One region of the Thalassospira sp. SN3W genome, then DNA from elsewhere that is predicted to be linked to it. Evidence: riboswitches for the same ligand, from Rfam matches in the RefSeq annotation. Region 1 holds a riboswitch; the other holds the start of a gene.
What was found. A riboswitch is a leader RNA that binds a small molecule or an ion and turns the genes downstream of it on or off. The one in region 1 is predicted to bind glycine.

Region 1 (16,178 bases):
ACATCGCGATACCGCCCTGAATTTGCGCCAGATATTCGCCAAAGGCCGCCTGAAGGATCAATTGTTCAAGTGTTCCGAATTTGCCCTGCGTTTCAAGCCGATCAGCCCATGCCTTCATCTGCTTAAGTGCGGTGACATAGGTGGAAAACCATGCAAAGCCATGGGCGGCATACTGGTTTTCATCCAGTGCGCTGGCATCGATTTTGCCATCCACCGTCACGTCTTCGCGCATGGCGGTTTCGGCGGCGTGATGCACCGGGGCAAGGGCCGCCAGCGCATCATCGCAAAGCCGGGTCAGTTCGGGCAGCAGGGCATTATCGGTCATCGGTCTGGTCCTCGGGTTCGGTCCATCTGGTGCATGAAGCAGACTATCATTGTTGTCCTGCCGGTTCGGCAAGGATTGAAAAGTGGCAGCCCCGATGCGGATCGGGCGAGAACGCATCAGGGCCACCAACGGTCAGCCGACGCTTTATGTGGGTTAGGCGTCGACTGCTTCTTCAAGGGTGCGCATGCCCGGGCGTTTGGCCTGAACCAGAACGGCCATGTTTCCGGGCTTGTGTTCGTTGCGCATCATTTTCATATGCGCACGCGGAATATCGTCCCAGCCAAACACTTCGGACATGCTGGGATCAATGCGGCGTTCAATCACCAGCTTGTTGGCCTGGGCGGCCTGTTTCAGGTTGGCAAAGTGGCTGCCCTGAATGCGTTTCTGGCGCATCCAGACAAAACGCGCATCGAAGGTCAGGTTAAAGCCCGTCGTTCCGGCACAGAACACGACCATGCCGCCGCGTTTGACCACATTGCACGATACGGGGAAGGTCTGTTCGCCCGGATGTTCAAAGACGATATCGACATCATTGCCCTTGCCGGTGATGTCCCAGATCGCCTTGCCGAATTTGCGGACTTCTTTCATATAGTCGCCAAATTCCGGGCCATTCACGGTTGGCAGCTGGCCCCAGCAATTGAAATCCTTGCGATTGATCACGGCCTTGGCCCCAAGGCCCAGCACGAAATCGCGTTTGCTTTCATCGGAAATCACGCCAATCGCATTGGCACCCGCCGTGGTGATCAGCTGGATCGCCATCGATCCAAGGCCACCCGACGCCCCCCAGACCAGAACATTGTGACCGGGGCGCAGGATATGCGGGCGATGGCCAAACAGCATGCGGTATGCGGTGGCAAGGGTCAGCGTGTAACACGCACTTTCTTCCCATGTCAGGTGTTTGGGCCGTGGCATGAGCTGCTGGGCCTGCACGCAGGTGAACTGGGCGAATGATCCGTCCGGTGTTTCATAGCCCCAGATGCGCTGGGTGGGCGAGAGCATCGGGTCACCGCCGTTGCATTCCTCGTCATCGCCGTCATCCTGATTGCAGTGAATGACGACCTCGTCACCGACTTTCCAACGCGTGACCTTTGACCCAACCGCCCAGACAATGCCCGACGCATCCGATCCCGCGATGTGATAGGGCAGGTCATGCACGTCAAAGACCGAGATCGGTTTGCCAAGCGACGCCCACACACCGTTATAGTTCACACCTGCCGCCATCACGAGGACGAGGACCTCGTGGCTGTCGGGCTGGATGACGGGCAGGACTTCGCATTGCATGGCGGTATCGGGTTCGCCGTGACGTTCACGGCGAATGGCCCAGCCATACATATTTTTCGGCACATGACCCAGCGGCGGGATTTCGCCGATTTCATACAGGTCTTTTTCTTCATGACCACCACGGAACGGCAGAACTTCAGCAGTCGTATTCATGGCCTTCACTCCTTGTTCGGGGTCGATCCGGGATGCGCTGTAAATGGCTGGTAATAAAATTACCTTGTGTTGCGCTGCGGTCGACGAATCCTCCAAGCCACGGAACTTGTGATATTTTCCCTGAAATGCACCGGTTTCCCTTGGGTTGTAGCCGGGTTCCCCGAATGCTTTCTTAGTTTTTGCTTTTATCGCGTTGCACAAATTGTTATATAATTATCCAAGTGATGTCTAGTAGGTAATTTAATAACGTTTTCTTGTAACAAACATAAAGCTTTTGGGTAATAAAGATACGCGAGGTCGCTATGTCGATGAAAAATCAACGCAGTGCAGCAAAGCCGGAACGCGACCGCCCGTGGTTGATCCGTACCTATGCCGGGCACAGTTCGGCCAGCGCATCGAACGCGCTGTATCGCCAGAATCTGGCAAAGGGGCAGACGGGGCTGTCGGTCGCGTTCGATCTGCCGACCCAGACCGGTTACGATTCGGACCATGTTCTGGCGCGCGGCGAGGTCGGCAAGGTCGGCGTGCCTGTATCGCATCTGGGCGACATGATGACCCTGTTTGAGGCTATTCCGCTTGATCAGATGAACACATCGATGACGATCAACGCACCGGCGGCATGGCTTTTATCGCTTTATATTGCCGTTGCCGAAAAACAGGGAACGCCGCGCGACAGCCTGCAAGGCACGACCCAGAACGACATCATCAAGGAATATCTGTCACGCGGGACCTATATCTTCCCGCCGGCACCCAGTCTGAAACTGATCACCGATGTTGCGGCCTTTACCTATCGCGAGGTTCCGAAATGGAACCCGATGAATGTGTGCTCGTACCATTTGCAGGAAGCAGGGGCGACTGCCGAGCAGGAACTGGCCTATGCGCTGGCGACTGCGATTGCCGTGCTTGATGCGGTCAAGGCATCCGGTCAGGTGCCCGAAGAAGATTTTGCCAAGGTTGTCGGGCGCATTTCATTTTTCGTGAATGCCGGTATCCGGTTTGTGACCGAGATTTGCAAGATGCGGGCATTTTGCGAATTGTGGGATGAAATCACGCGGGATCGTTATGGCATTTCCGATGAAAAATATCGCCGGTTCCGCTATGGCGTGCAGGTCAATTCGCTTGGCCTGACCGAACAGCAACCCGAAAACAATGTGTATCGCATCCTGATCGAAATGCTGTCGGTGGTGCTGTCAAAGAATGCGCGCGCGCGTGCCGTGCAGCTTCCGGCGTGGAACGAGGCCCTTGGCCTGCCGCGCCCGTGGGATCAGCAATGGTCGCTGCGCCTGCAACAGATCATGGCCTATGAAACCGACCTTCTGGAATATGACGACCTGTTTGACGGCAATCCGGCGATTGAACGCAAGGTCGGATTGCTTAAGGACGGTGCACGCGAAGAACTGGCGAAAATCGATGCCATGGGCGGGGCGATTGCCGCAGTCGATCTTGGTTACATGAAACAGGAACTGGTGCGATCCAATGCGCGCCGTCTGGCCGATATCGAAACCGGGCTGACCAAGGTGATCGGTGTGAATGCCTATACCGAAACCGAAGCATCACCCCTGACATCGGGGGAAAAATCGATCCTGACGGTCGATGACATGGCCGAACAGGAACAGATTGAAAAGCTGAAAGAATGGCGGGCCGGTCGCGACCCGGCCGCGGTTGCCAGAAGCCTTGCCGATCTTGAAGCCGCCGCCCGCGAAGATCGCAACATCATGGAAAGTTCGATTGCGTGTGCCCATGCCGGGGTCACGACCGGGGAATGGTCGGAAACGCTGCGTCAGGTGTTTGGCGAATACCGTGCACCGACCGGCATCACATCGATGATCGTGACCGGTGACGAAGAAGACATCAAGAAACTGCGCAGTCGCGTGGACGAGGTTTCCGAAAAACTTGGCGAACGCATGAAAATGCTGGTCGGCAAGCCGGGGCTGGACGGCCATTCCAACGGGGCGGAACAGATCGCGGTCAAGGCGGGCGATGCCGGGATCGACGTGCTTTATGACGGCATTCGCTGGACGCCCGATGAACTGGTGCGCAATGCTATCGACGAAGGCGCGCATGTGATCGGGCTTTCGATCCTGTCAGGGTCGCATGTGCCGCTGGTGCGCGAAGTCGTGAATGGGTTGCGTGCCCACGGGGCGGGGCATATCCCGGTCGTTGTTGGCGGCATCATCCCGGATGCGGATATGCTTGTCCTGCGCCAGATGGGGGTATCGGCGGTTTATACGCCAAAGGATTACCAGCTGGTCCGGGTGATTTCCGAAATTGTCGATCTGGTGGATCGCAAATCAACCGAACATCCGGCACCGCGTAACATCGAAGGCAAGCCGGAAGGGGCCGGAACGGCGATTTATTGATTGCGGCGGTTTTGCGGATTTGCTCAGCTCTTGACGGCAACCCGTGCCGGTTCGCTGCTGTGGCGTTCAAGAACCCAGCTTTCAAAGGTTGCGGCGGGCAATGGTTTGGCAAACAGGAAGCCCTGAATGAAGTCGCATCCCTTGTCGCGCAGATATTCGTGCTGTTCGACTTCTTCGACACCTTCGGCGACGACTTCAAGATTAAGGCTGTGGCCCAGGCCGATCACCGCATCGACAATTGCCTTGTCATCCATATCGACATGGATGTCGTTGACAAACGACCGGTCGATCTTGATCGAGGATACCGGGAAACGTTTCAGATAGTTCAGCGATGAATAACCGGTGCCGAAATCGTCAATCGCGATCCGCACGCCAAGGGCCTTAAGCTCGTTCAAGGTGGAAACGGCCTTTTCCGGGTTATTCATCAGGATCGATTCGGTGATTTCCAGTTCCAGCGTGCCATCGGGCAGGCGGGTCTGATCCATGATTTTGGTAACAGAACTGACCAGTTCGGCATCCTGGAACTGTGCCGGTGAAAGGTTCACCGCGATCCGAAGGCCCGGCAATGTGGTTTCCCGCCAGATTTGCGTCTGTTGGCAGGCCTTGTTCATAACCCATGCGCCCAGCCGGTTGATCAGGCCGCATTCCTCGGCCACGGAAATGAATTCGCCCGGCAGGATCAGACCACGATCCGGGTGGTGCCAGCGCACCAGTGCCTCCGCGCCGACAACCCGCTCGGTGCGGCAGTCGATTTTCGGCTGATAGTAAAGTTCAAGCTGATCATATTCGAGCGCGTTGCGCAGATCTTCTTCGATGGTTTTGCGTTCCTTGACCCTCTCGTGCATCGACGGCAGGAAGAACCGGTAATTGTTGCGCCCTTCGGCCTTGGCGGCATACATCGCCATATCGGCGTTTTTGACCAGCTGTTCGGGATTTTCGCCGTCTTCGGGGAACAGGGTGATGCCGACACTGGCGGTCGAATGCAGGCGGATGCCGCGGCAATCGAACGGTTGGCATAGTTCATCGATGATGCGTTGGGCAAGGGCGATGGTGTCTTCGATATTCTGCACATCGGTCTGGATGATGGCAAATTCATCGCCGCCAAGGCGGGCGGCGGTATCGGAATCACGGATGATCCGTGACAGGCGCTGCCCCATTTCCTGGATCATCAGATCGCCGACATCATGGCCAAAGTGATCGTTGATGTCCTTGAACCGGTCCAGATCGACAAACAGCACCGTGACCCCGCGCTGGAACCGGCGGGCGGATAGCAATGCCTGACGCAGACGGTCAAGGAACAGGGTGCGGTTCGGCAGGCTGGTCAGGACGTCATGCACGGCGAGATGGCGCATGCGGGCTTCGGTCTGTTTGCGTTCGGTAATGTCGGTATAGGTCGCAACGTAACCGCCGCCGGGCATCGGGTTGTGGTCCACCTGAACGACCCGGCCATTCGGGCGGGTGCGTTCCATGCGGTACGGTTCGCGACGGCGCGCAATCGCCACCCGGTCGGAAATCAGGGCCTGAATGCTGACATCGCCATATTCGCCGCGTTCGGCGTTGTAACGCAGAATATCGGAAAGCGGTGTGCCTTCCTTGACCAGATCGCGCGGCAGGTTCAGCAATTCGATATAGCGTTCGTTCCAGACCATCAGGTTCAGGTCCTGATCGAACAGGCATATGCCTTGGCCGATATTGTGAAGGGTTGCTTCGAGAAGAGCCTGTTTGCGCTGGGCTTCTTCCTGTGCCTGCCCTTGCAGGGTCACCATTTCATTATATTCGCGGATCAGAAGACCCAGTTCATCCGAACTGTTCCATTCCACCGGACGGCGCAGGCGGCCATGCTTGGTCATGCGGATGGAATGCAAAAGCCGGTTCAGCGGTTCCTTGATCGACCGTTTGTTGGCGATCAGAAGGCTGGCGGCGACAACCGCAATCAGCAGGCCGAACAGGATCATGTCGATCACCATCCGGCGGAACAGCAAATCCTGAACGCGGGCTTCTGTGAAGTAAATCACAAGTTCGCCGACGTCATGACGCACATTATTGCGTTCAAAGAACACGCGCCGCGACAGACGCAGGGTGTCGTTCAGTTCGGATTGTGACACGCCGGTATGGGCAAATTCGGTGCCGTCAGCACCTAGTGCCAGCACGGCGACAATATCGCGATCCCGGCTCATGGCATTCAGGGCGGATTCGATATTGTCGACATCCAGATACCAGAACGGTGTCGCCAGAACGCGGGCATTGATATCGGCGGTCTGTTCGATTTTTTCAGTCAGGTCGTCACGCAGAACCGTGTAACTGACGTATCCGAAGACAACGAACAGCGCGAGGGAGAACAGGGAAACCAGCGGCAGCGCGATAAAAAGCAATCGGCTGCTAAGCGACTTCCGTTGTAAAAAGCCGTACGATCCGCGCGACAAGCGTATTTCTCCTCGGCACCCACTATCGACTAGTTAATGGCAACCATACCCGACCTTAGGACGGGGTCCAACATCCCTGACACTGACGTTACTCAATCTGGAAGTCAGCCCAAAAGCAAGTTTGATTTCATTTTTTTCATATAGCGTTCACAAAAAGCAATCCGATCCATCTATTTTGGATCGAAGTGCAGCAGCTTCAAGCACTTGTATGCCAGTTTATTTCGGATTTCTTATTTAGGGCGGGTTTATTTCGGCACGGCCTGACGGGCGAGTTCATCGCATCGTTCGTTTTCCGGGTGTCCGGCGTGTCCTTTGACCCAGTGCCATTCAACCTTGTGAGGTTTCAGGGCATCCAGAAGCCTTTGCCAAAGCTCGACATTTTTGACGGGCTTTTTATCCGCCGTTTTCCAGCCGCGTTTCTGCCAGCCGAAAATCCATTTGGTAATTCCGTCACGGACATAGCTGCTGTCGGTGTAGATATCGACCACACAGGGGCGTTTCAACGCTTCAAGCGCACTGATGGCGGCCATCATTTCCATGCGGTTGTTGGTGGTTTCGGGATCGCCGCCCGACATTTCCTTTTCCACGCCATTAAATCGCAGGATCGCGCCCCAGCCACCGGGGCCGGGGTTGCCGCTGCACGCGCCGTCGGTATAAATCTCGACGCGTTTATTGTCCGTTCCGGTCATGTAATTCTATTCCTCGCCCAGGCCATAGGCGCTGGCACTGTCGATCCGCTGATGAAAGCGCAGTTTGTTGATGTATTCGCATGGGTTTTTCGGTGTGACCAGCGCATCCTTGGGCGTATTGATCCAGTCATAAAGACGGGTCAGCAGGAACCGCAACGACGCCCCGCGCGCAAGGATCGGAAGGGCGGCCAGTTCGTCATCGGACAAGGCGCGCACCTTGCCATAGCTTGACAGCAGGTTGCGCGCCTTGGTGACGTTGAAGCTGTTATCAGGTTCGAAACACCAGGCATTCATGCAGATCGCAATGTCATAGGCCAGAAGGTCATTGCACGCGAAATAGAAATCGATCAGGCCCGATACGTCATCCTTGCCCGGGAAGAAAAACACATTATCGGGGAACAGGTCGGCATGGATCACGCCCGCGGGCAACTGATGGGGCCAGTTGGCTTCAAGAAAGGCCAGCTCATCCTCGATCAGTTTTTCAAGGCCGGGCTGAACGCCGTTGGCATCAGCACGGCAGCTTTCAAACAGCGGGCGCCAGCCCGTAACGCTTAGCGCATTGCCAAGATACATGTCGAAATCCTGACCGGCGGTGTGCAGTTGCGCCAGTGCTGCACCAAGCCCGGTGCAGTGATGGGGCATGATCCGGCGTGGCGACATGCCGTTCAGGAAGGATGTGATGGCGGCCGGACGTCCGCACAAACGGCGTAACGCAACCCCGTCCTTGCCGTGGATCGGTGTCGGGCAATTCAGCCCCTTGGCCGACAGATGATCCATCAGGCCCAGATAAAACGGCAGATCATCGGGGTTCACACGCTTTTCATACAGGGTCAGGATGAAGGATGCCTGATCGGTCTGAAGCAGGAAGTTGGTATTTTCGACACCCTCGGCGATTCCCTTGAACGAAATCACATTGCCGATATCGTATTCGGCAACAAAACGGGCGATATCTTCGTCAGAAACGTCGGTATAGACGGCCATGGGATATCCGGATTTCCTGCATCAGGGCGGGGTTAGCTGGCAAGCTGGCGGGGCAGCTTGAAGGTGACGTTTTCATTGGTCAAAGTCAGGGTTTCGACCGTGACGTTATAACGTTCGCGGCAGGCATCGATGACTTCCTCGACCAGAATTTCCGGGGCGGATGCGCCCGCGGTAATGCCAAGCGTCGAAATGCCGTCAAGCTTGGACCAGTCGATATCCTTGGCGCGTTCGACCAGAACCGAACGGTCACATCCTTCGCGTTTGGCTACTTCGACCAGTCGGTTCGAGTTTGACGAGTTTGGCGCGCCCAGAACCAGAATGGCATCGGCGTCGGTTGCGATCAGCTTGACCGCGTGCTGGCGGTTGGTGGTCGCATAGCAGATGTCTTCTTTCTTCGGGACCTCGATCGCCGGGAAGCGGCGTTGCAGGATCGAGATGATCTTGGCCGTATCGTCCAGCGACAGGGTGGTCTGGGTCACAAACGCAAGGTTTTCGGGGTTTTCGACCTGAAGGTTTTCGGCGTCTTCTTCGGTCTCGATCAGGGTCATGCTGCCCGGTGGCAACTGCCCCATGGTGCCGATGACTTCGGGATGACCGGCATGGCCGATCAGAAGGATATGTTTGCCATCTGCATGGTGGCGTTCAGCCCCACGATGGACCTTGGACACCAGCGGGCAGGTCGCATCAAGATATTCAAGCTGGCGGCTTTCGGCGGCTTCGGGGACCGATTTCGGCACACCGTGCGCGGAAAAGATTACTGGCACGCCATCCGGGACGCTATCGAGTTCATCGACAAAAACAGCGCCCATATCGCGCAGGCGGTCGACCACGAATTTGTTGTGGACGATTTCGTGGCGGACATAGACCGGCGCGCCATACTTCACCAGCGCCTTTTCGACGATCTCGATCGCACGATCCACCCCGGCACAGAAACCGCGCGGGTTGGCAAGAATGATCCGAAGGTCGGCTTTGTCAGACATGATACGGGTCCGAATGTTCATGATGCGCGACACCAGCCGCGCGATTATTCAAATGTCTTCGTTACATAACCTGCCAGCACCGTGCACGCAATGACAGACACCGTGTAAAGATGCATGTTCAGCTATGTCCGGCCATGTATTTACGCCGCATACCGCGATTTGAAACGGAAGCGGGTTGTGTCGCCATATCGGAGCGAATAGACTGCGCGCGGTTGTGCCCATGGTGGGGGATGACCGCGAATTTGACCAGTTCTATAGAGGCTTGGATGACGATTGCGAACGGACTGCGGCGTGTTTGTGCATTGGGTTTGGTGTCGTTTGCCGGTTTTCTGGCGGCGTGCAGCAGCAACCCGTTCGAAGAGCAGCCGGTTCCGGCATGTCCGCGGGCCTTCCTGCCCAATGATACCGCCCGACTGGTGCAGTTCAGCGGTCAGGGCAAAGACCTGACCGATGTGATCCTTGAAGCCGAATTTGGCGGTTATCTGGGTGATTGCGGCTATGACCTTGATGACAAGGTGCTGAACGTCGTGATCAGCCCGGTGATCAATGCCGAACTGGGCCCGGCCGCACAGGGGCGCAACGCAAAACTCCAGTATTTCGTAGCACTTAAGGACCCGTCTGGCGAGTTTATCCAGAAGAATCTGTTTGATGTTCAGATGGCGTTTCCGAGCAATTTGAACCTGGCGCGCTATCGCGACGAGCAGGTGACTTTGAACGTGCCGCTGGATGATGTCTGGGCCGGTCCGGACTATGAAATTTACCTTGGTTTCCAGCTGAGTGCCGATCAGCTTGATTACAATCGGCGCTTCGGAAAAAATTAATAATCCCGCCTATTATTCATTTTTGGTGAATAATCAAATCCCGCCCGCCTCGCGTGGCGGGGTTTTCGTTTTTGAACAAAAGTTCGTTTTCGGTAATCCTCATACAAAATAATGGGCATTTGCCGGAGGGGCTAAAAAAGGGCTTTTAATCCTCATACCAATGGATGGGGTGGAGAGGATATGATTTTTGGGGCTGGTCTGGTCGGATTCAAATCCGTATAAGGAGGCATACCCAAATGATCCCCGTGGGAGAGTGCCACGGTCTTGATCGATGTGCGTGATTACATCGATAGGGATTGCGCGGACGCCGAAGGAGCAACCACCCCGGAAACTCTCAGGCAAACGGACCGCGGGGAGATGGGACTCTGGAAAGCAGGCGGCATCGAACATGGATGTGCGCCTCGCCGAAGATGTAAGCAGACCGGTATTCAAACCGGCTGTGATTCTTTCAGGCTCCAAGACAGAGGGGGACGTGGTTGGCCACTGGTCGGCTATGTTTCGCAACGACTGTCTGGAGACCTTGATGGCCGATCATCAAACCGAACTGCTGAAAACTGCCCTTTATGATTTGCATGTGGAACTGGGTGCCAAGATGGTGCCGTTTGCCGGATACGACATGCCGGTGCAATATCCGCTGGGGGTGAAGGGCGAACATCTGCATACCCGTGCGAAGGCCGGTCTGTTTGACGTTTCGCATATGGGGCAGGTCCGCCTGACCGGTGAACATCGCGTGGCCGAGCTTGAAAAGCTGGTGCCCGGTGACATCGCGATCCTGAAACCCGGCCGCACCCGTTATTCCGCATTCACCAATGACGATGGCACGATTTTGGATGATCTGATGATCACCAATGCGGGCGACAGCCTGTTTCTGGTGATCAATGCCGCGTGCAAGGATGATGACATTGTCCATATGCGGGCCAATCTGGATAACGGTGTGGAGCTGATCGAGATTGATGACCGCGCATTGATGGCCTTGCAGGGCCCGGATGCCGCCCGCGTGCTGGCGCGGTTTGCACCCTCGGTTGCCGATATGAAATTCATGAGCTTTGCCGAGATCGATATTGCCGGTATCGCGTGCTTTGTCACCCGGTCGGGCTATACCGGCGAAGACGGGTATGAGATTTCCGTGCCGAACGAGCGCGCCGAAGAGCTGGCGCGCAAGCTTCTGGCCGAGGAAGAGGTCGAGGCGATTGGCCTTGGCGCGCGTGATTCGCTGCGTCTTGAAGCTGGTCTTTGCCTGTATGGCAACGATATCGATACCACGACCACCCCGGTCGAAGGCGACCTTAACTGGATCATCAACAAGCGTCGTCGCGAAGAAGGCGGGTTCAAGGGGGCGGATGTCATCCTTGATCAGCTTGCCAATGGCGCGGATCGCAAACGTGTCGGGATCAAACCCGAAGGCAAGGCACCGGCGCGTGAACATACGGCTGTCCTGAACAGTGACGGTGAAGAAATTGGCGAAATCACCAGCGGTGGTTTCGGCCCGACCGTGGATGGCCCGATTGCGATGGGATATGTCGCAATTGAATTTGCCGCCCCGGGTACCAAAGTCGATCTGATGGTGCGCGGCAAGGCACGCCCGGCGGAAATCGTCGAGCTGCCGTTTGCGGCACATCGTTACTATCGCGGCTGATCATCAGAAAAAAAGAGTTCGGGCAGCGTTTGCGGCCCGCAAAAGATACCGAGATTTTAGAGACAACTGATCTTACAGGGACGAATTACCATGGCTAAAAAATTCTCGCAGGAACATGAATGGGTTGAATATGAAGACGGTGTCGCGACCGTTGGCATTACCGATTACGCCCAGCAGTCGCTTGGCGATATCGTTTATGTCGAGCTGCCGGAAGTTGGCAAAAAGCTGACCAAGGATGGCGATGCGGCGGTTGTCGAATCGGTCAAGGCCGCCAGCGACGTTTATGCGCCGCTTGATGGTGTCGTTGTCGAAGCCAACGAAGAGCTTGATGACAATCCGGCACTGGTGAACGAAGCCCCGGAAAGCGATGGCTGGTTCTTCCGCATGGAACTTTCCGATGAGTCCCAGCTTGATGAGCTGATGGACGAAGCTGCGTATAAAGACTTTGTCGAAGGCCTTTAAGATATGCGTTATCTTCCGCTAACCAGTGCGGATCGCGCCTCGATGCTTGAAACCATCGGGGCCGGGTCCGTTGACGAGTTATATAGCGACGTGCCCGACGGCGCGCTGCTGTCCGAGCCGGTCGATCTGCCATATCATCTTGGTGAATTGCAGGTCGAACGCGACATGGCGAAACTGGCCGCCAAAAACATCGGCACGGCCAGCGTGCCAAGTTTCCTGGGCGCGGGGGCGTATCGCCACCATGTTCCGGCCACGGTCGATTACATCATCCAGCGCGGTGAGTTTCTGACGGCCTATACCCCGTATCAGCCGGAAATCGCGCAGGGTACGTTGCAGTATCTGTTCGAATTCCAGACCCAGGTGGCATCGATCACCGGCATGGATGTGGCCAACGCATCGATGTGGGACGGGGCAACGTCGTGCGCGGAGGCCGTTCTGATGGCGTGCCGGGCCACGCGCCGCAAGAAAGCGGTTCTGTCGGGTGGGTTGCATCCGCATTACCGTGAAGTCACGGAAACCTATTGCCAGTATAGCGATACCGAAGTTGCCGGTCGTGACGGGCACCCGGAAAAGCAGGCAACCGCGGATGAGCTTGACGATCTGATTGATGATCAGACGGCGTGTGTGGTTGTCCAGTACCCGGACGTTTTCGGACGCATTCAGGATCACACGAAGCTTGCGGATGCGTGCCATGCCAAGGGGGCGCTTCTGATCGTGGTGTTTACCGAGGCCATGGCGTTTGGCGCGATCAAATCGCCGGGCAGCTTTGGCGCGGATATCGTCTGCGGCGAAGGCCAGTCGATCGGTAACAACCTGAATTATGGCGGGCCATATGTCGGGCTTTTTGCCACGACCAGCAAACTGGTACGCCAGATGCCCGGTCGCCTGTGCGGTGAAACGGTCGATCAGGACGGCAAACGTGGTTTTGTTCTAACACTTTCGACGCGTGAACAGCATATCCGTCGTGAAAAGGCGACATCGAACATCTGCACCAATTCCGGGCTGTGTTCGTTGGCCTTTACGGTGCATATGAGCCTTCTGGGTGAAGACGGGTATCGTGGTGTGGCAACGCTTAACCATGAAACCGCGTGCAAGACCGCCGATGCGATTGATGCGGTGCCGGGTGCGGAAGTTGTCAATGACAGCTTCTTTAACGAGTTCACCGTCAAGCTTGCCAAACCGGCAGCCGAGGTGGTCGAGGCACTGGTTGGCAAGGGTGTCCTTGGCGGGGTTCCGTTGTCGCGCCTGTATCCGAACCGGGACGATCTGGACCATTACATGCTGGTGGCGGCGACCGAAACCAACACCGACGAAGACATCGCGGACCTTGCGTCTGCATTGAAGGAGGTGCTGGCATGAGCTTTACCACCCATACCGGTAACCGTGGCCTTGTGCTCGAGGAAAAGCTGATTTTCGAGATGGGCGAACCGGGTCGTACCGGTGTTGACCTTCCGAAGCCAGCGGGCATCAAATCACGCCTTGGCGGCCTTGATCGCGATAGCGATGTTGGTCTTCCGGGCCTGTCCGAGCCGCAGGTGGTGCGTCATTTCACGCGCCTGTCGCAGAAAAACTTTGGCATCGATTCTGGCTTCTTCCCGCTGGGTTCGTGCACGATGAAACATAACCCGCGCCTGAATGAAAAGGTTGCGCGGATGCCCGGTCTTGCCGACCTGCATCCGATGCAGCCCGAAAGCACGGTTCAGGGCGCGCTTGAACTGATTGACAGTTGCGCACACTGGTTGCTGGTTCTGACCGGGATGCCAGCGGTTGCCATGTCGCCGGCAGCGGGCGCACAGGGCGAACTTTGCGGCATGATGGCGATCCGGGCGGCCCTTGATGCGCGCGGTGAAAACCGTCGTCGTGTTCTGGTGCCGGAATCGGCCCACGGGACCAACCCGGCAACCGCCGCAGCGTGCGGTTTCACGGTTGATTCGATCCCGGCCACCGAAGATGGCCGTGTGGACCTTGCCGCGTTCGAAGCCAAGCTTGGCGACGATGTGGCGGGTATCATGCTGACCAACCCGAATACCTGTGGCCTGTTTGAACGCGACGTTCGCAAGATTGCCGATCTGGTCCATGCGGCCGGTGGGTATTTTTACTGCGACGGGGCGAACTTCAACGCGATTGTCGGACGGGTGCGCCCGGCCGATCTTGGCATTGATGCGATGCATATCAACCTGCATAAAACCTTTTCGACCCCGCATGGCGGCGGTGGACCGGGTTCGGGTCCGGTTGTGTTTTCCGACGCACTGGCCCCGTTCGCACCGATCCCCTATGTCGTGCGCAAGGGCGAGACATTCCATCTGGTAGAAACGGCAGACGAGAAGGATGGCAACAAGCCGTTCGGTCGCCTGAAAGGGTTCCACGGCCAGATGGGCATGTTCATTCGTGCGCTGGCTTATATGAAAAGCCACGGGGCGGATGGATTGCGTCAGGCGTCGGGCGATGCGGTGCTGAATGCCAACTATCTGCTGGCGCGTCTGAAAGACAAGCTGAGCGTGGCATTCCCCGGCTATTGCATGCATGAAGCGCTGTTTGACGATGATTTCCTGAAAGATACCGGTGTTTCGACGCTGGATCTTGCCAAGGCGATCATTGATGAGGGCTTCCACCCGATGACCATGTATTTCCCGCTGGTGGTGCATGGTGCGCTTTTGATCGAGCCGACGGAAACCGAAACCAAGGAATCGATTGACCAGTTCTGCGATGCGGTGCTGGCATTGGTGGCCAAGGCAGAATCGGGCGATGCGGAATTCTTTAAAAATGCGCCGTATCTGACACCGCGTCGTCGTCTTGACGAAACGGCGGCGGCAAGAAAGCCGGTTCTGCGCTGGATGCCTGAAACTGCTTGATTTGCAACGCAACATAACCTTTTTGCGCACCCCGGTCATCTGGCCGGGGTGTTCTTTTTCAAGGGCTTGTTCTTGAAACCCATTGGACTTGTAGCAATCTGGACCCTTATACTCGTTTTAATGTGATCATCTGACCACGGGGGTGGGTGATCGGGGGAACAGGGATCGGGTAAAGCCCGTTGCCGGAGGATTGAAGTCAGCCATGACACGTCGCGTGCAGAAGGTTTTCACCGCAGAACGCCGTTTAAAAGAACGTTCGGGTGGTGTGGTCGAAGATTGGTCGGATTCCTTTTTCGATCCGACGCTTGAAACCGGTATGGGTGCAGGTGCGCCATTGCCAGCGCCGAAACCGGCTGCGACCGTTGAGCCATCCGGGATCAATCAGGCTGTACTTGATGAAATTCGTGCCCTGAGGTCGGAAGTCGCCCAGCTTCGCGATGCGGTGCGTGCCGGTGGCAGTATTGATGCCGCCCATATCGCACCGGCATCGGATGGTGATGCGATGGATGTATTGCCCGATCCGGTCAGCAGCAATTTTACCCATAGCAATCGTCCGGGTGCGTCGGAACCGGACAAAGACGACCTTGAACTGATCCGCAAGCAGATCGAGGAAATGAACGAACATATTCACAGGGCGAAGATGCAGATCGCGTCGCTGCGTCATCCGAAGGCCGAGGATGACCGCCTTGTCAGTGCGACCACCGAACTTGATGCGATCATCAAGGATACGGAAATGGCAACGCATACGATCCTTGAATCCGCCGAACAGATCGACGATCTGGCGATGACGCTTAAAAATTCGGCACCATCCGACTTTGTGGCCGAACATGTCGAACAGATCGCGTTTCTGGTCACCAAGGTTTTCGAGTCCTGTAACTTCCAGGACATCACCGGCCAGCGCATCAACAAGGTGGTTCGGACCCTTGAATTCGTTGAAGAACGGGTTCACAACATGATCCTGATCTGGGGCGAGGATGCCTTTACCGATCTGCCGGTTCCCGAAAATGATGACGGGACGCCGAAGAACGAGGATGACGATCTTCTGAATGGTCCGCAGTTGGAAGGCGAGGGGATCAGTCAGGACGACATCGACAAATTGTTCGACTGAGTATTTCCAAATCGGGGTACGCGTCTTATATTCAGGGTTGAAGCCCTGAAGAAGTCTTGTCTAGGGTCTGGACCTATTAATTTGATTGGAATGGCAGGTTTTATCTT
Region 2 (16,178 bases), 1.1 Mb from region 1:
GTCGAAACGGTTCTTGCCCTTCGCTATAGCGAACGCAGCCAGAGACAGCTTCTGGCCGATCTGGATGCAGCACATCGCGACATGATGATCGACAGCCTGACCGGGGTCTGGAACCGGCGCGGACTTGAAGAATTGCTGGCGCGCGAAATGACGAGTTCCCGGATCAAAGGTGGCTCGGCCGGGGTATTCATGCTTGATATCGACCATTTCAAGCAGGTCAATGATACACATGGCCATCTGATCGGCGACAAGGTATTACAGGACATTGCCGCCATCATGTCATCTTGCCTTCGCGATCATGACATCGTCGGACGTTTCGGGGGAGAGGAATTCGTTTGTGTCCTGCCAGGCATTCGCCTCGAACAGACGATGTATCTTGGTTACAAGTTGTGCAATGCGGTGCGTGATCAATGCCGGGTCAGCGATATGGACGGCAATGCGGTTTCGATCACGGTCAGCGTCGGGGCGACCTGGATTTCCAGTGAAACGACCGATCTTTATGAACCGCTCGATGTACTGCGGATTGCCGACGAGGCCCTTTATGAAGCCAAGGAAAGCGGGCGCGATACGGTCCGCTATCACGCGCTGGACAGCCATGGCAGCCTTGACGACCTTAAAGGATGAACCGCCCCACCCTGCTTTTTAATGCAAGCGGCCCCAGATCATACATTTCGTCCAGCACGAGATAGGGATCGGCGCCCAGTTCAAGAATGATGGCGAAGGCAGGTTCGGTTTTGAAACCGGCCCGTTTCATTTTCCGGATTTCTTCGGAAAGCTGCGACCCCAGAAGATATATCAACCGTGCCTCGACCAGCATATGGCGGAAGCCGAACTGGCATTGCGATGGCGTGCCGGTGGCAAAAATTTCGACCGGCAAATCATCCAGAACAAACCGCACGACAATGGCCTGCGCGACATGTTGCGTTGCCGGGCGGCGATGCAATCCAAAATCATCATGATGACCAAAGACAGCCTGTACGTGGGCTTCGAAACCATCAAAATCCGTGCAATGGCAAAGGATGTCGATATCCGATCCATCAATATCAAGATTGATCGGAAAAGTTCCGGCGACAATCGGATCAAACCCGGCAAGCCCATCCCAGACACCATGTCCTGAAATCAGACCGGCCGCCTTTTGACCACGCACGGAAACGGATCGCAACAAATCAAGACCGCGAAAGGCATTGGGCATCAGGCTTTCGGGCCAATCCATTCCGGTCTGGTTCATTGATAAATCCATTCCATTTCTTGACCCGCCCGGCATTGCACGGGATATGTAATAAAATCAAATATTTTTGGCACAACCGCGGTCTGTCGATCAGATCATCCGCGCCGGTTTCGGAATATGCCCCAATATGCTTGATATTCTGGCGATCACCAGCCCCATCTTCCTGATTATCGCACTGGGTTATGTCGCGGTCAGGCAAAATATCATCGCGCAGGATGTAGCGCGCGGCATGGGGGCGTTTGTGATGAATTTTGCCCTACCGGCCCTTCTGGTCAAAACGCTTTCAGGGCGGCCGATTGCCGACATCATTCATGGCGAATTTCTGATTGCCTATGGCGGCGGCTCGTTAATCATTCTGACAATCGGGATTGCCTATACGCGCTTTATCGCCCGGAAATCCTTTGCCAATGCGACCCTGCAGGGTTTGGGCATGTCATTCTCCAATAGCGGATTTATCGGCTATCCGATCGCACTTCAGGTGCTGGGGCCACCGGCAGCGATAGCATTAACACTGTGCATGATGATCGAAACGCTGGTGATGATGCCGCTGGTTCTTGTGCTGGGCGACAGTGCGAACAATAACGGACAGGGACGGCTTCAGGTTTTTGGCAAGGCACTAAAAAACCTGTGCAAAACACCTATCATCATCGCGATTTTTGCAGGCCTTTGTCTTTCGCTGACCGGGATTGAATTGCCCGCCCCGGCACTGAAAGCCATCGACATGCTGGCAATGTCATCGGGACCGGTGGCGCTGTTTGTGATTGGAGCGGGTCTTGTCGGGCTTAAAATCCGGGGTATGCGCGTTGATATGGCGCGGATCGTTACTGGCAAACTGATCCTGCATCCGCTGATCGTATTTTCCCTTGTCTGGCTGATGCCGCCGATGGAGCCGGTCCTGCAAATTGCCGCGGTCAGTTTTGCCTGTTCGCCGATGCTGAGCATCTATGCGGTCTTTGGACAACGTTATGGCCATGAAGGACTCTGTGCCGCATCGCTTATGATCGCGACGTCTCTATCCTTCATCACCATATCAACCGCCCTTTGGCTGCTTGACACCACGCAGGTTTTTGGACCTATGCCTTGACATCCCCGGCATGGGCAAGGATTTCTTCAGCCTCGCGGATTTCCTGCTGCTGGGCCCACATTTCGGCATAAAGCCCGTCCTGTGCCAGAAGGTCCTGATGGCGGCCGCGTTCGGCGACCTGCCCGTCGCGCAGCACGATGATTTCATCGGCATCAATCACGGTCGAAAGCCGGTGCGCGATCACAAGCGTCGTATGCCCGCGTGACACATCGCGAAGCGCCTGCTGGATATCCTTTTCGGTACGGGTATCAAGGGCCGATGTTGCCTCGTCAAAGATCATGACTTTCGGGCGTTTGAGCAACATGCGCGCAATCGACACACGCTGTTTTTCGCCGCCGGAAAGTTTAAGCCCGCGTTCGCCGACCATGGTTTTAAAGCCCTGTGGCAGGGCGGCGATGAAGCCATCGATGCTGGCGAGTTTGGCGGCATTGGTGATTTCCGCCTCTTCCGCGCCGGGGCGACCATAAGCGATGTTATAGGCAATCGTATCGTTAAACAGGACCGTATCCTGCGGCACGATACCGATCGAACGGCGCAGGGATGTCTGCGACACATCGCGGATATCCTGCCCGTCAATCGTGATCCGACCGCTCGAGACGTCATAGAAACGGAACATCAGGCGGGTCAGGGTCGATTTGCCCGCCCCGCTTGGCCCGACAACAGCAACGGTTTTGCCCGCCGGAACTTCGAAACTGACACCCTTCAGAATCTGACGATCCGGGTTATAGGCGAATTTGACATCCTCGAACCGGATTGCCGCATCCGCACAAACCAACGCAGGTGCCCCGTCCTTGTCTTCGACTTCCTTTTCGACGTCGAGTAACGAAAACATGCGTTCCATGTCGGTCAGCGACTGTTTGATCTGCCGATAGACAAAACCAAGGAAGTTCAGCGGCATGTAAAGCTGCAACAAATAGGTATTCACCAGCACAAAGTCGCCAATGGTCATGTTGCCATCCTGAACGCCCTTGGCCGCCAGAAGCATGTTCAGAACCAGACCAACCGCAATGATGGCACCCTGCCCGATATTGAGCTTGGACAGGGATTCCTGTGACTTCACCGCCGCCGTTTCGTAACCGCGCAAGGCATTGTCGTAACGCCGGGATTCGTGATCCTCGTTATTGAAATACTTGACCGTTTCATAATTGATCAGACTGTCGATGGCCTTGGTGTTGGCTTCGTCATCGCGCTGGTTCATTTCGCGGCGGAACTTCATGCGCCATTCGGTCACGATCAGGGTGAACGCGATATAGATCACGATGGTGACAAACGTGATCAGCGCGAACCAGAAATCATAAAGCACCCACAGAATGCCCGACACCATGAAGATTTCAAGCAGGGTCGGCAGAATGTTGAACAGCATGAAGGACAAAAGGAATTCAATCCCCTTGACCCCGCGTTCAATCGCGCGCGAAAGCCCGCCCATCTGACGATCCAGATGAAAGCGCAGCGACAGGGCATGCAAATGTTCAAAAACGCCAAGGGCGGATGTCCGGATGGCACGTTGCGCGACCTTGGCAAAGACGGCATCGCGCAATTCCCCGAAGGCCGAGGATAAAACCCGCACCAGCCCATAGGCGACAATCATCCCCACCGGCACAACAATCAGGGATGTCGCATCGGCACCACCGGACGAAGCACCGGCCTTGCCACCGCCGTCAAGCGCATCGACCGCGTATTTATACAAAACCGGGACATAAACGTTGGCGACCTTTGCCCCGACCAGAAACAGCAGGGCGATAACCACACGAACCTTGAGCTCGAACTCGCCACGCGGCCAAAGATACGGCAGAAAAGTTTTAACAACACCAAATTCAGCGCGGGCTGTTGGCTGGCTATCACCCATATTTTTCAAGTTTTTATCCCCTGGTGGGTACCATGTGACATGTCCGACACAGCCCCGGCTTTCCGATTGACGTCCCGCTTTCCCAAAACAACAGATGGCCCGTAATCAATGATTTGGCAAGCAAGTCGGACAAGAAAGCATGTCTTGCCGTCTACGGAATAGTTCGCAAAACATTGATTTATCGTTCCTAGATGATTGCAGTTACGCGGTCAGAGGGATATTTTGTCAAATTGTCGATAAAATTGCGATAAGCCCGCCCCGGGAATTCCGGCCTGCGGGACATCTTCAAGGAACGGAACCAGGACCATGACGGCACTTGCCAGCATCGAAACCCAGGACATCGCAGCACTGATGCACGACATGGGCATCAATGCCCGTGAAGCTTCGCTGAAACTGGCGCAGGTCCCATCCGAACCAAAAACCAACGCCCTTAAAGCAGCCGCACGCAAATTGCGCGAAAATGCCGATATCATACTGGCCGCCAATGCACGCGACATGGAAGCAGGCCGTGCAAAGGGCCTGACGCCGGCACTACTGGATCGTCTTGCACTTGATCCCGCCCGTATCGAAGGCATGGCCGCCGGGGTCGAGGCAGTTGCCGACCTTCCCGATCCGGTTGGTCGCGAACTTGCCCGCTGGAGCCCAGAGCGCAACGGTCTTGATATCACGCGCGTGTCTGTGCCGCTTGGCGTGATCGGTATCATTTATGAAAGCCGCCCGAATGTGACGGCCGATGCCGGTGCCATGTGCGTCAAATCGGGCAATGCCGCCATCCTGCGCGGTGGTTCGGAAAGCTTCCATTCATCCCGCGCGATTTTTGACTGCATGCTTGCCGGTATTCTCGATGCCGGTTTGCCCGAACATGCGCTTCAGATGATCCCGGTGACGGATCGCGCCGCCGTTGGCGAGATGCTGAAACTGTCCGATTACATCGACGTCATCGTCCCGCGCGGCGGCAAGTCGCTGATATCGCGCATTACCGATGAAAGCCGGATTCCCCTGTTCAAGCATCTGGAAGGGCTTTGCCATACCTATGTCCATACCAGTGCGGATGTGACCAAAGTCGTCGATATCGTGGTGAATGCCAAGATGCGCCGGACCGGCATTTGCGGTGCGACCGAAACCATCCTGATTGATCAGGTGGTTGCCGATGATCTGTTGCCGAAAATTGCCGCGGCCCTTGCCGACAAGGGATGTGAAATGCGTGGCGATGCCAGCGCGCAAAAGGCAGACACCCGCATCCTGCCTGCCACGGACGATGATTGGATCACCGAATATCTTGATGCCATTGTGTCGATCAAGGTCATCAATGGCGTCGAAGAAGCGGTCAACCATATCAACACATATGGATCGCATCATACCGACGCCATTTTGGCCGAGGATACCGATGCGACCGCGACGTTCCTCAATGGTGTTGATTCCGGCATCGTGATCGTCAATGCATCGACACAGTTCGCCGATGGCGGCGAATTTGGCATGGGGGCCGAGATTGGCATTTCGACGGGCAAGCTGCATGCACGCGGCCCGGTCGGAGTCGAACAGCTGACCAGCTATAAATACATCGTGCGCGGCACCGGCCAGACCCGCCCATGAGTTTTTCGACGCCCAGAAGTCATAGTGCCCCGCCCCGCGTCGGATTGCTGGGCGGGTCGTTTAACCCGGCGCATGAAGGGCATCTGCATATATCGCTGGAAGCCTTGAAAACCCTGCAACTTGATGCAGTCTGGTGGCTGGTGTCGCCGCAAAACCCGCTCAAGCCCGCCCAGGGTATGGCCGACCTTGCCGACCGGTTCGATTCGGCGCTGATGATGGCAAAGCATCCCCGCATTGTTGTTTCTGCAATTGAATCCGAACTGGGAACCCGTTATACGGCCGACACTCTCGCAGCCTTGCAGCGTCGTTTTACCCGAACGCGGTTCGTATGGCTGATGGGGGCGGACAATCTGGCCCAGTTTCATAAATGGAAATGGTGGGACAGGTTGATTTTGCGCGCTCCCATTGCGGTTCTTGACCGCGAGGGGTATTCTAACAAGGCATTGTCCGGGACGGCAGCCAAGCGTATGGAACGCTGGCGCATCCCATCGGACAGGGCGGGTTTGCTGGCCGATCTCGATGTTCCGGCCTGGGTTTACCTGCCAATAAAGCGCCATCCGGCTTCTTCGACCGCAATCCGCGCCGAAGGCAGATGGCAGGTTTGACCGGCGGGAGTTCCCCGGATCCGAAACGGATCGGGCTCTCTTGCGTAAATTGAGGTGGCGACCATAGGTACCGCAAAAAAGACTCTGACCCCGGGCGAGCTTCTTGCCCTTATCCAGAGCACGCTAGAAGACGACAAGGCCGAAGACCTTGTCACCATTAATCTGATCGATAAAACCTCCCTTGCCGATCATATGATCATTGCAACCGGGTCATCCTCCAGACGGGTGGCGTCGATGGCAGAGCATATTGTCGAAAAGCTGAAAGAAGCAGGTCAGGGCCGTGCCCAGGCCGAAGGCAAGGAACAGGGCGACTGGGTTCTGGTTGATGCCGGCGATGTCATCGTCCATCTGTTCCGCCCGGAAGTTCGCGCTTTCTACAACATAGAACAGATGTGGGGCGTTGAAAATCCGGCGCTTAAACAGCAGGCGGCGCGACTGTATTAATACAGTCCGCCCCGGTTTGCCCTGACCACCGCGAGGATTGGCCATCGGTGGTCCCCTTGCGGGCCGGAGCCAGATCGGAAAGATGCAAATTACCCTTGCGGCAGTGGGCCGGATGAAGAACGGCCCCGAGAAAGATCTTTTTGACCATTACGCAGCCCGCCTGCGCTGGCCCTTTGCCGTGCGGGAAGTCGAAGAGAAGAAAAAGCTGCCCCCCAATCAGCTCAAAGACCGCGAGGCGGAGCTTTTACTGGGCGTCATCCCCGAAAATGCCTTTTTGATCGCACTTGACGAGCATGGCCGCGAATATGGCTCCATCGATTTTGCCGCAAAGCTTGAAGGCTGGATCGATCAATATGCCGGAAATATCGCCTTTGCCATTGGCGGGGCCGACGGGCATGGGGACGCCATCAAAACACGCGCCAATACGCTTTGGTCACTTGGCAAGGCGACATGGCCCCATATGCTGGTCCGCGCCCTGATTGCCGAACAGCTTTTCCGCGCCCACGCCATCCAGACCAACCATCCCTATCACCGGGAATAATCCTCAAAGTCACCAAAAGCATTGGTTCCCCCACTCTTGGATAAGTTGTTTCAAAATTTGTCCATGGGTATTTCTCTATCTGTTTGAGTAGGGGAATTAACGATGCAAAACAGATACTTAAAGATTGCCGCCGCTATCGGTTTGGCAATGCTGACCGGCGCGTGCGCAGCTTCGCGTAGCGTTGTCGAAATTCAGGAACCGGCCAAAATTGAGAACCCGGCGACTGGGCCGGCCGTTAAAATCGTTTCGGTCGAAGACAAACGCCAATTCGAGATTGATCCGTCAACACCGGATATCCCGTCGCTGTCGAATGACGAGATTGATGATGTCACCTTTACATCGCGTGCCTATGCCCGCAAACGCAACACCTATGGAATGGCACTGGGGGATGTTTTGCTACCCGAAGGCAAAACCGTTGCCGATGCTGTCAACAAGGCAATCTCCAACGGCTTCAAACAGGCCGGATACCGTGTTCTTGAACCGGGGGACGCCGAATATGACAGCGCCGACTCCGTCGATGCCGACCTGATCAAGTTCTGGTCATGGTTCGAACCCGGTTTCTGGCAGGTCACGGTGCATAACAAGTCCGAAGTGACGTTGAAGGGCAACGAACTGAACAAGGGCGAACCGGTTACTGTCACCGACAGCTATCAGGAAAAGATGCAGATGGTCCTCGACAGCGACTGGCAAAGCAGTGCTGTTAATGCCCTACGCGAACTTTCCTCAAAGATTACCGAAAAACTGGAAACGCTTAAGTAACCGGCTTTAACGCAAATCATACTGCATGCGCACGACACCGGACTTGTAGTGCTCCGATGCCACCAGTTTCAGTGTCGTGCCCACAGCATCCCTGCCAAACAGCCGGATGCCATCACCGAGAATTTCGGGGATGATGAACATTTCAAGCTGATCGACAAGGCCGCCAAACAGGAATTGGGTCACAACACTGGCCCCACCGACGATCCAGATATCGCCGGTATCGGACCTGTCATCGCGAAGCTGGCTTGCCAGTTCCACAAGACTACCGCCATAGGCCTCTGTATTGGCCGGGCGGTTATCGGGCAAATCGCGCGATGTCAGGACAATCGTGCGGCGATCTTCATAGGGCCAGTCGCCAAATTCCATCACCTGATCAAAGGTTTTTCGCCCGATGATCAGTGTTCCCACGGTGCCCAGAAAGCCCTCGAAATCGAACTCGACCGGATCGAATTGATCAAGCCAGTCAACCGCGCCATTGGCGCGCGCGATATAGCCATCCAGACTGACCGCGATATAGATGCGGAACAGTTTCTTTTTCATGCTTTGCCCAACCTGTTCGGGGTCTTTGCCCCGTTTTTGATTTCTCAATGATATCAGATTGCAGGCGCAAGGTGGCAAGAATCAGGCCGGATGAAAAACACCCCCGAAACGGCGGCTTCGAGGGTGTTTGGTCGGTATTTCAAACTGTCAGCTCAACATTCGACCACGTTGACATTGACTGCCAGCCCGCCCTGACTGGTTTCCTTGTATTTGCTTTGCATATCAATGCCGGTCTGGCGCATGGTTTCGATCACCTTGTCGAGTGACACGGTATGCTGACCATCGCCGCGCATCGCCAGACGGGCAGCATTGATCGCCTTGACCGCCCCCATGGTGTTGCGTTCGATGCAGGGTACCTGCACCAGACCGCCAATCGGATCACAGGTCAGGCCAAGGTTGTGTTCCATGCCAATTTCGGCGGCGTTTTCAACCTGTTCGGGCGTACCGCCCATGACGGCACAAAGCGCGCCTGCCGCCATTGAGCAGGCCACACCGACCTCGCCCTGACAACCGACTTCGGCGGCAGAAATCGACGCACGCTTTTTATAGATCGAACCAATGGCCGCCGCCGTTAACAGGAATTCGCGTATTTTCCCCTGTGTCACATTGGCCCCGAACCGTTCGTAATAGCGCAGCACGGCGGGAATAACACCCGCCGCCCCGTTGGTCGGGGCGGTCACGACGCGCGAACCGGCAGCATTTTCTTCGTTAACCGCAAGGGCATAAAGATTGACCCAGTCGATCACGGTCAACGGGTCCTTAAGCCCCGCTTCTGGCCGTTCCGTCAGCTCAAGGTAAAGTTTGCGCGCACGCCGTTTGACATTCAGCCCGCCGGGCAGGATGCCATCGGTTTTGCAGCCACGCTCAATACAATCCATCATCGCGCGATGCACGCGGTCGACAAATTCCTCGGTCTCGTCAGGTTCACGCCAGCTTTTTTCGTTTTCGGCCATGACTTCGGCAATCGACAGCTTTTCCTTTTTACAGATCGCCATCAGTTCATCGGCCGAGGAAAAGGGATAAGGCAGCGTGATATTATCGCCGGAATATTCCGCCCCGCGATCATCGCCCGAGACGATAAACCCACCCCCAACCGAAAAATATTCCTGTTTGTGCAAAACAACACCGTCACGGTCAAAGGCGGTGATCCGCATGCCATTGGGATGTTCGGGCAGGCTTTCGGTCATATGGAAAACAAGGTTGGTATCCCGGTTGAAAGCAACCGGATGCGCGCCGTAAAGCTGTAATGCGTGATCTTTATCAATCGCATCCATTGTCGGTGCGATCCGGTCGGGATCAACCGAACGCGGTCGTTCCCCCGAAAGCCCCATGATCACCGCGGTATCGGTGGCGTGCCCCTTGCCGGTCAGGGCAAGCGATCCGTAAAGATCAACAATTACCGAGCCGATTTTTTCCAAAAGATTCCGGGCTTCGAGTTCCAGACAGAACCGATAGCCCGCGCGCATCGGGCCGACCGTATGCGAACTCGATGGGCCTATGCCGATGGTATAAAGATCGACAACGGAAAGATTAACGTCTTGCGGACGCTGCTTATTTTCTTCGGTCAAATGGGCCTCCCACGGCTCTTTGTCATGCGGATCAATGCCACATGACGTTATAGAACCGGTGTCTTGCCCCCTCTGTCCCTTGACCTGAGATTGTGCGCCCTGTTGCCAAAAACAAAGAAGTCTTTGACGCCATGGCTTCATCCTTCGGTGGAAATATGGTGCCGGGCGTTGGCCCCGTACCGCTTTCTCTCTCCAGAGCCTCAATCCGCAACGGTCCATCTGCCTGAGAGTTTTCGGGGCTATTGCTCCTTCGGCGCCGATCTGATCGCGGGATCAAAGCGGGCTCTCCCATCGCGGTTATTCGAGGTATCACCGTAACGCCCGAGATTACAGGCAGGTGATGATCCTTGTCAAAAAGCGACTTTGCAAGCACACAAAAAATACCCGGTCGGAAGGCTGTTCAATACCGGCATTCATGATAGATTGCGCGTTGAAAATGCTATGATTGGCAGCGTCTGATGGCGGACCCACCGCGCCCGGCGTCTTTGTACGGATGGCAAAATTACCGGAAAATAACCATCTTTACCGGTAATTCAGCCTTTTACCTTATTTCGTGTACTTTAGTTCGTGGGATTATGATTGTGACTGTATCAAATACCGTAAAGCGCCCGCGTCCGGTGGTGCTGTGCATTCTGGATGGCTGGGGTTATCGCGAGGAAAGCAAGGACAATGCGGTTGCATTGGCCAATACCCCTGTTTGGGACGCGCTTTATGCCAACAATCCGACCGGCTTTCTGAAAGCCTGCGGTCTTGATGTCGGCCTGCCCGAAGGACAGATGGGCAATTCCGAAGTCGGCCATATGAATCTTGGTGCCGGCCGGGTTGTGATGCAGGAACTGCCAAAAATTGACGAGGCTGTCAAAACCGGTTCGATCGCAGATACCGATACGGTCAAAAAGGTTATCGCCAAGCTGAAAGAAAGCGGGGGTGTCTGTCATATCGCGGGGCTTCTGTCCGAAGGCGGGGTGCATTCCCATCAGGCCCATATGGCTGCCCTTGCCAAAATCATCGCATCGGCCGGTGTGCCGGTAAAAATCCATGCCTATCTGGATGGCCGCGATACCGCCCCCAAAAGTGCCGCCAAATTCCTTGAAAAATTCCGCGCACAGATTGGTGATGCCAATGTTGAAATCGTGACCGTTACCGGGCGCTATTACGCGATGGACCGCGACAATCGCTGGGAACGCGTCAGCCAGGCCTATTTCACGATGGTAAAGGGCAAGAATTACGCCGATGGCCGCACCGCTGAAAGTGCCGAAGGCGCAATCAGGGCAGCCTATGATGCCGACACCACGGATGAATTCGTTCTGCCGACCGTGATTGGCGATTATGCCGGCATGAAAGACGGCGACGGGATTTTGATGACCAATTTCCGGGCCGACCGCGCGCGTGAAATTCTGGCCGCGATCTGCGCACCGGACTTTGACGGGTTTAACCGTGGCACCCCGATCAGATTTGCCGTGCAGGCCGGTATGGTTGAATATTCATCCGACCATGCAAAATATATGGATGCGATCTATCCGCCGCAGGTGTTGCCAAATATCTTTGGTGAAGTCGTTTCCAGGGCTGGCATGAAGCAGTTGCGCATCGCGGAAACCGAAAAATATCCGCATGTGTCCTTCTTCTTTAACGGCGGCGAAGAACAGGTTTTCGAGGGCGAAGACCGTATTCTGGTGCCATCGCCCAAGGTCGCGACCTATGATTTGCAGCCGGAAATGTCGGCCCCGGAAGTGACCGAAAAGCTGGTGGCGGCGATCAGGGCTGAAACCTATGACGCGATCATTCTGAACTTTGCCAACCCCGACATGGTCGGCCATAGCGGCATTTTGTCCGCCGCGATGAAGGCCGCCGAAGCCGTCGATACCTGCCTTGGGCAGGTTGTTGATGCGGTTAAATCGGTGGGCGGCGTGATGTTCGTTACCGCCGATCACGGGAACTGTGAGATGATGGTGGATCCGGAAACCGGCGAGCCGCACACCGCGCATACGCTTAATCTGGTGCCGACCATTCTGGTGAATGGACCCGAAGGCGCGACACTGGAAAATGGTCGCCTGGCCGACGTGGCACCGACTTTGTTGCAGCTTCTCGGGCTACCGCAACCGGCGGAAATGACCGGCAAACCGTTGATCAAGGGTTTGAAAGGGAATGATGCGCTTCTTGCGAACTGATCTGCGTTCCAAGACCGCCCTGCCTGCGCTGGCTGTGATTGCAGCCATGATCGCGGGCGGGGCAGCGCCGTCTTTTGCCCAGTCGCTACGCAAGGTCGACAGTCAGCTTGATAAACTTGAAAGCCAGCTGTCAGAGCAGCAAAAGCAGGAAGAATTCCTGGCGCGTAAATCGCGCGAACTCTGGACCGAGGAACAGGCGCTTCAATCCGAAGCCATTTCGGTCGCCAGACGCGCCCAGCGCCTTGAAACAACCCTGACCGATCTTGAAGATCAGCTTGCCGAACTTGAAGTGCGCGAAAAGCGGGCCGCCACCAGCCTTGAAGACAAAGCCGGGCAATATGCCCGCATCCTGATGGCATTGCAGCGTTTGTCGACCACCCCGCCCGAAGCTGTGATCGCCCTTCCTACCAGCCCGCAGGATACATTGCGGTCAGCCATCCTGTTAAAGGCCGCCCTGCCCGGTGTTGAACAGCATGCGCGCGATTTGCGCGCCGAGCTTGAAGAAATTGGCACCCTTCGCGAAGACATCCGCACGCGCCGCAGCGAAATGGCAGCCGCCACCAAAGAATTACAGGCAGAGCGCCAGTCACTGGCCGCCCTGCTTAACGAAAAGCGCAAACTGCGTTCGGAAACCGAGGCCGAGGCCAAAATGGCATCGCGCGCCGTCAATGAACTGGCGACCGAGGCAAAATCATTGGGCGATCTTCTGGAAAGCCTGAAAAAGCGGGCGGAAGGCGTTCCCGAACCCCGCATGAAACCGGAACGCCAGATCGCCAAGCGCACGGAACCCGAACCGGCCCCGGCCCCATCGACAATTGCCAGAAACGAGCCGCCCGCCACCCCTGCGGAAAAAACAGCCCCTGCCAGCAAGGCACCATCGGCAAATGATGAAGAGCTTTCTGTCGGCAGTTCGATCACGCTGGCACACGGACAATTGCGTATGCCCGCAAGCGGCAAGGTCGTTACATTGTTTGGTGAACGGTCCCGCGGACCGGACGGACTGGCGGTTACACATTCCAAAGGGATCGAGATCGACACACGCCCAAACGCGCAGGTCGTATCGCCCTTTGACGGCAAAGTTGTATTCGCCGGGCCCTTCCGTGGCTATGGCCGCCTCTTGATTATCGAACACGGCGAAGGATACCATAGCCTTATCGCTGGTTTTGATCGGCTCGACAGTGTGGTAGGACAATATCTGTTGGCGGGTGAACCTGTTGGAATAATGGGTGAATTATCGCCTAAACTCTATCTGGAGATGCGCCATGACGGTGAAGCGATCAATCCGCTTCCCTGGCTGGCCTCGAAAAACGGCAAGGTAAGTGGATGAAAACCTCTCGATTGGCAGTATTCGCACTCGCTACCGGCATGACTTTGGGCCTTGCTTCGCCCGCGCTGGCGCAATCTTCACCAACAACATCAGCCGAAACCTATCGGCTGCTGAACCTGTTTGGCGATGTGTTTGAACAGGTGAAATCGAAATATGTCGAAGAAGTAGATGACAAGCAGCTGATCGAAGCGGCCATCAACGGCATGCTGACATCGCTTGATCCGCATTCCTCCTATCTGAATATGGATAATTTCGAGGAAATGCAGGTCGATACCCGCGGCGAGTTCGGCGGGCTTGGTATCGAAGTCACGATGGAAGAAGGCTTTGTCAAAGTCATTTCCCCGATTTATGACACGCCCGCCGAAAAGGCCGGTTTGCAACCTGGTGACTTCATCACCCATATCGACGGCAAACCGATCCGTGGTCTTGGCCTGAACGAAGCGGTTGAAATGATGCGCGGCAAGGTCAATACGGACATTATCCTGACCATCATGCGCAAGGGTGAAACCGCACCGTTTGATGTCACCCTGACCCGGGCCGTGATCAAGATCCAGTCGGTTAGATCCGAAGCAAAGGATGATGTCGGATATATCCGTATCACCAAATTCAACGAGCAGACCTTTAGCGGCCTGCAACGTGCGATCACCGAGTTGCGCGATCAGATCGGCCCGGAAATCAAGGGCCTTGTGATTGACATGCGCAACAATCCTGGTGGGTTGCTCGATCAGGCGATTTCGGTTTCGGACGCATTCCTTGATAAGGGTGAAATCGTATCAACCCGCCCGCGCGATACCGAAAATACCGAACGTTACAATGCCCGTCCGGGCGATCTTGCCGACGGACTTCCCATGATCGTTCTGATCAATGACGGTTCGGCATCCGCATCCGAAATCGTTGCCGGTGCCCTTCAGGATCACCGCCGCGCGGTCATCATGGGAACACGCAGTTTCGGCAAGGGATCGGTTCAGACAATCCTTCCGATGCCCGGCAATGTGGCACTGCGTCTGACCACGGCACGCTATTACACGCCGTCGGGCAAATCGATCCAGGAAGTCGGCATCGTGCCTGACATCATCGTCCCGCAGGCCCGTGTCGAAAGCATCGAAGCCGCCCAGCGCCGATCCGAAGCCGATCTGAATGGTGCATTGCGCAACGAGGATGAAACCATCAGCAACGCCGAAAGCGATGCCAATGATCGCCGCAATGCTGCCGAGGAAATAGCGCTGGAAGATTATCAGCTGTCCCGTGCACTTGATATGATCCGGGGCATCGCCCTGTTCGCACCCCGCCCGCAAGGGTGAGGTGCGATCCGCAGACCGAAAGAGACTGACCTTTCGTGATCAGGAAACTCATAAAATCCTTACGGTTTGGCCGAAAGAAGGAACGGGATCCTCTTGATGACATGGGCAATCCTGAAACAGATGATGTTTCAGACGCTCTGTCGGACGAGGATCTTCCCTTTAACGAGCTGCCGATCGAGGTTCAATGGGAACGTCTGCCCAAGCATCCGCCATCACGGCGCTGGTGGCTGTCAAAACTCCTGATAATTGCGCTGTTTTTAAGCCCGATTGCCGCGGCGGGTGTCGGACTTATCCCGATCCTTGATCCTGAAACCGGCTGGCGGCTGTTTCATCTTGGATCACCCAAAACCATCGTCGCCGTTCCCGGGACCGAGCGCGAGCTTCAGGAAGAAATCGCCAAAGGCGTACGCGACGTCGAAGAACGCACGCGCGCCGAGCAGGAAGCACTGGCCAAAGCCGCTAGTGATCCCAACAATCCGCAAAGTGCCGAAGACATCGCCAGACAGCTTGAAGGCGTTTCAGATCTGGTTGGCACCCCCGGTCAGGAGGGCGCAGTGGATGGCACGACAACACCAACCCCGGAAGAACTCGCCGCCCTTGCCGAAGAAGGCGCACTTGATCAGCCGATAGAACCCGATCCCCTGCGCCCGGCTCCGCTTCCTGGTCTGGATGAAGAAGGCAGTTTCGGTCGTATTCCGCGGATTGCCGATGATGGCACGACGCCGTTTGATGCCTATAAACGGCCCTTCGAACGGGTTGAAGGCCAGCCCTATGTCGCGATCATCGTGACCGGTATAGGCCTGAACAGCACCAGAACGAAGGCGGCAATCGAAGATTTGCCGCTGAATATTTCGCTGGCGCTTTCGCCCTATGCCAACAATCTGCAACAGGTCGCCGCCGATGCGCGCGCCATGGGCCACGAGATATTCTTGCAGTTGCCGATGGAGCCGATCGACTTCCCGCTATCTGATCCCGGTCCGCGCGCGCTTTTGACCAGCCTGCCGGAAGGGGAAAACCTTGTGCGACTTGAATGGTTGCTCGCACGGTTCCCGGGCTATGCGGGCGTCGTCAGTTATCTTGGGTCGAAATTCGGAAGCCTCGATAGCGCCATCCGTCCAGTGATCGAATTCGTCGACCGGACCGGTCTTATGTATGTTGAAGGTACCAATTCCGG

Region 2: it holds a riboswitch for glycine, as region 1 does, so the genes downstream of both, P8T57_RS11305 (L-serine ammonia-lyase) here and gcvT (glycine cleavage system aminomethyltransferase GcvT) in region 1, are expected to answer to the same signal.

Annotation. Positions count from the first base shown of each region.
Region 1 is NZ_CP121124.1:1,405,146-1,421,323, reverse strand. Features, by position in the region: gene P8T57_RS06385 (acyl-CoA dehydrogenase family protein) at 1-325, opposite strand, end outside; gene ccrA (crotonyl-CoA carboxylase/reductase) at 479-1,759, opposite strand; gene P8T57_RS06375 (protein meaA) at 2,062-4,119, shown strand; gene P8T57_RS06370 (EAL domain-containing protein) at 4,143-6,542, opposite strand; gene rnhA (ribonuclease HI) at 6,788-7,231, opposite strand; gene P8T57_RS06360 (homoserine kinase) at 7,238-8,212, opposite strand; gene ispH (4-hydroxy-3-methylbut-2-enyl diphosphate reductase) at 8,245-9,192, opposite strand; gene P8T57_RS06350 (hypothetical protein) at 9,459-10,013, shown strand; glycine riboswitch at 10,250-10,373, shown strand; glycine riboswitch at 10,377-10,479, shown strand; gene gcvT (glycine cleavage system aminomethyltransferase GcvT) at 10,537-11,649, shown strand; gene gcvH (glycine cleavage system protein GcvH) at 11,740-12,111, shown strand; gene gcvPA (aminomethyl-transferring glycine dehydrogenase subunit GcvPA) at 12,115-13,470, shown strand; gene gcvPB (aminomethyl-transferring glycine dehydrogenase subunit GcvPB) at 13,467-14,963, shown strand; gene P8T57_RS06325 (protein phosphatase CheZ) at 15,166-16,071, shown strand.
Region 2 is NZ_CP121124.1:2,502,783-2,518,960, reverse strand. Features, by position in the region: gene P8T57_RS11355 (sensor domain-containing diguanylate cyclase) at 1-624, shown strand, start outside; gene P8T57_RS11350 (DUF4269 domain-containing protein) at 614-1,228, opposite strand; gene P8T57_RS11345 (AEC family transporter) at 1,356-2,312, shown strand; gene P8T57_RS11340 (ABC transporter ATP-binding protein/permease) at 2,302-4,158, opposite strand; gene P8T57_RS11335 (glutamate-5-semialdehyde dehydrogenase) at 4,465-5,751, shown strand; gene P8T57_RS11330 (nicotinate-nucleotide adenylyltransferase) at 5,748-6,356, shown strand; gene rsfS (ribosome silencing factor) at 6,411-6,800, shown strand; gene rlmH (23S rRNA (pseudouridine(1915)-N(3))-methyltransferase RlmH) at 6,883-7,341, shown strand; gene P8T57_RS11315 (hypothetical protein) at 7,444-8,100, shown strand; gene P8T57_RS11310 (dihydrofolate reductase family protein) at 8,107-8,640, opposite strand; gene P8T57_RS11305 (L-serine ammonia-lyase) at 8,793-10,208, opposite strand; glycine riboswitch at 10,279-10,406, opposite strand; glycine riboswitch at 10,410-10,509, opposite strand; gene gpmI (2,3-bisphosphoglycerate-independent phosphoglycerate mutase) at 10,784-12,376, shown strand; gene P8T57_RS11295 (peptidoglycan DD-metalloendopeptidase family protein) at 12,357-13,703, shown strand; gene P8T57_RS11290 (S41 family peptidase) at 13,742-15,004, shown strand; gene P8T57_RS11285 (divergent polysaccharide deacetylase family protein) at 15,106-16,178, shown strand, end outside.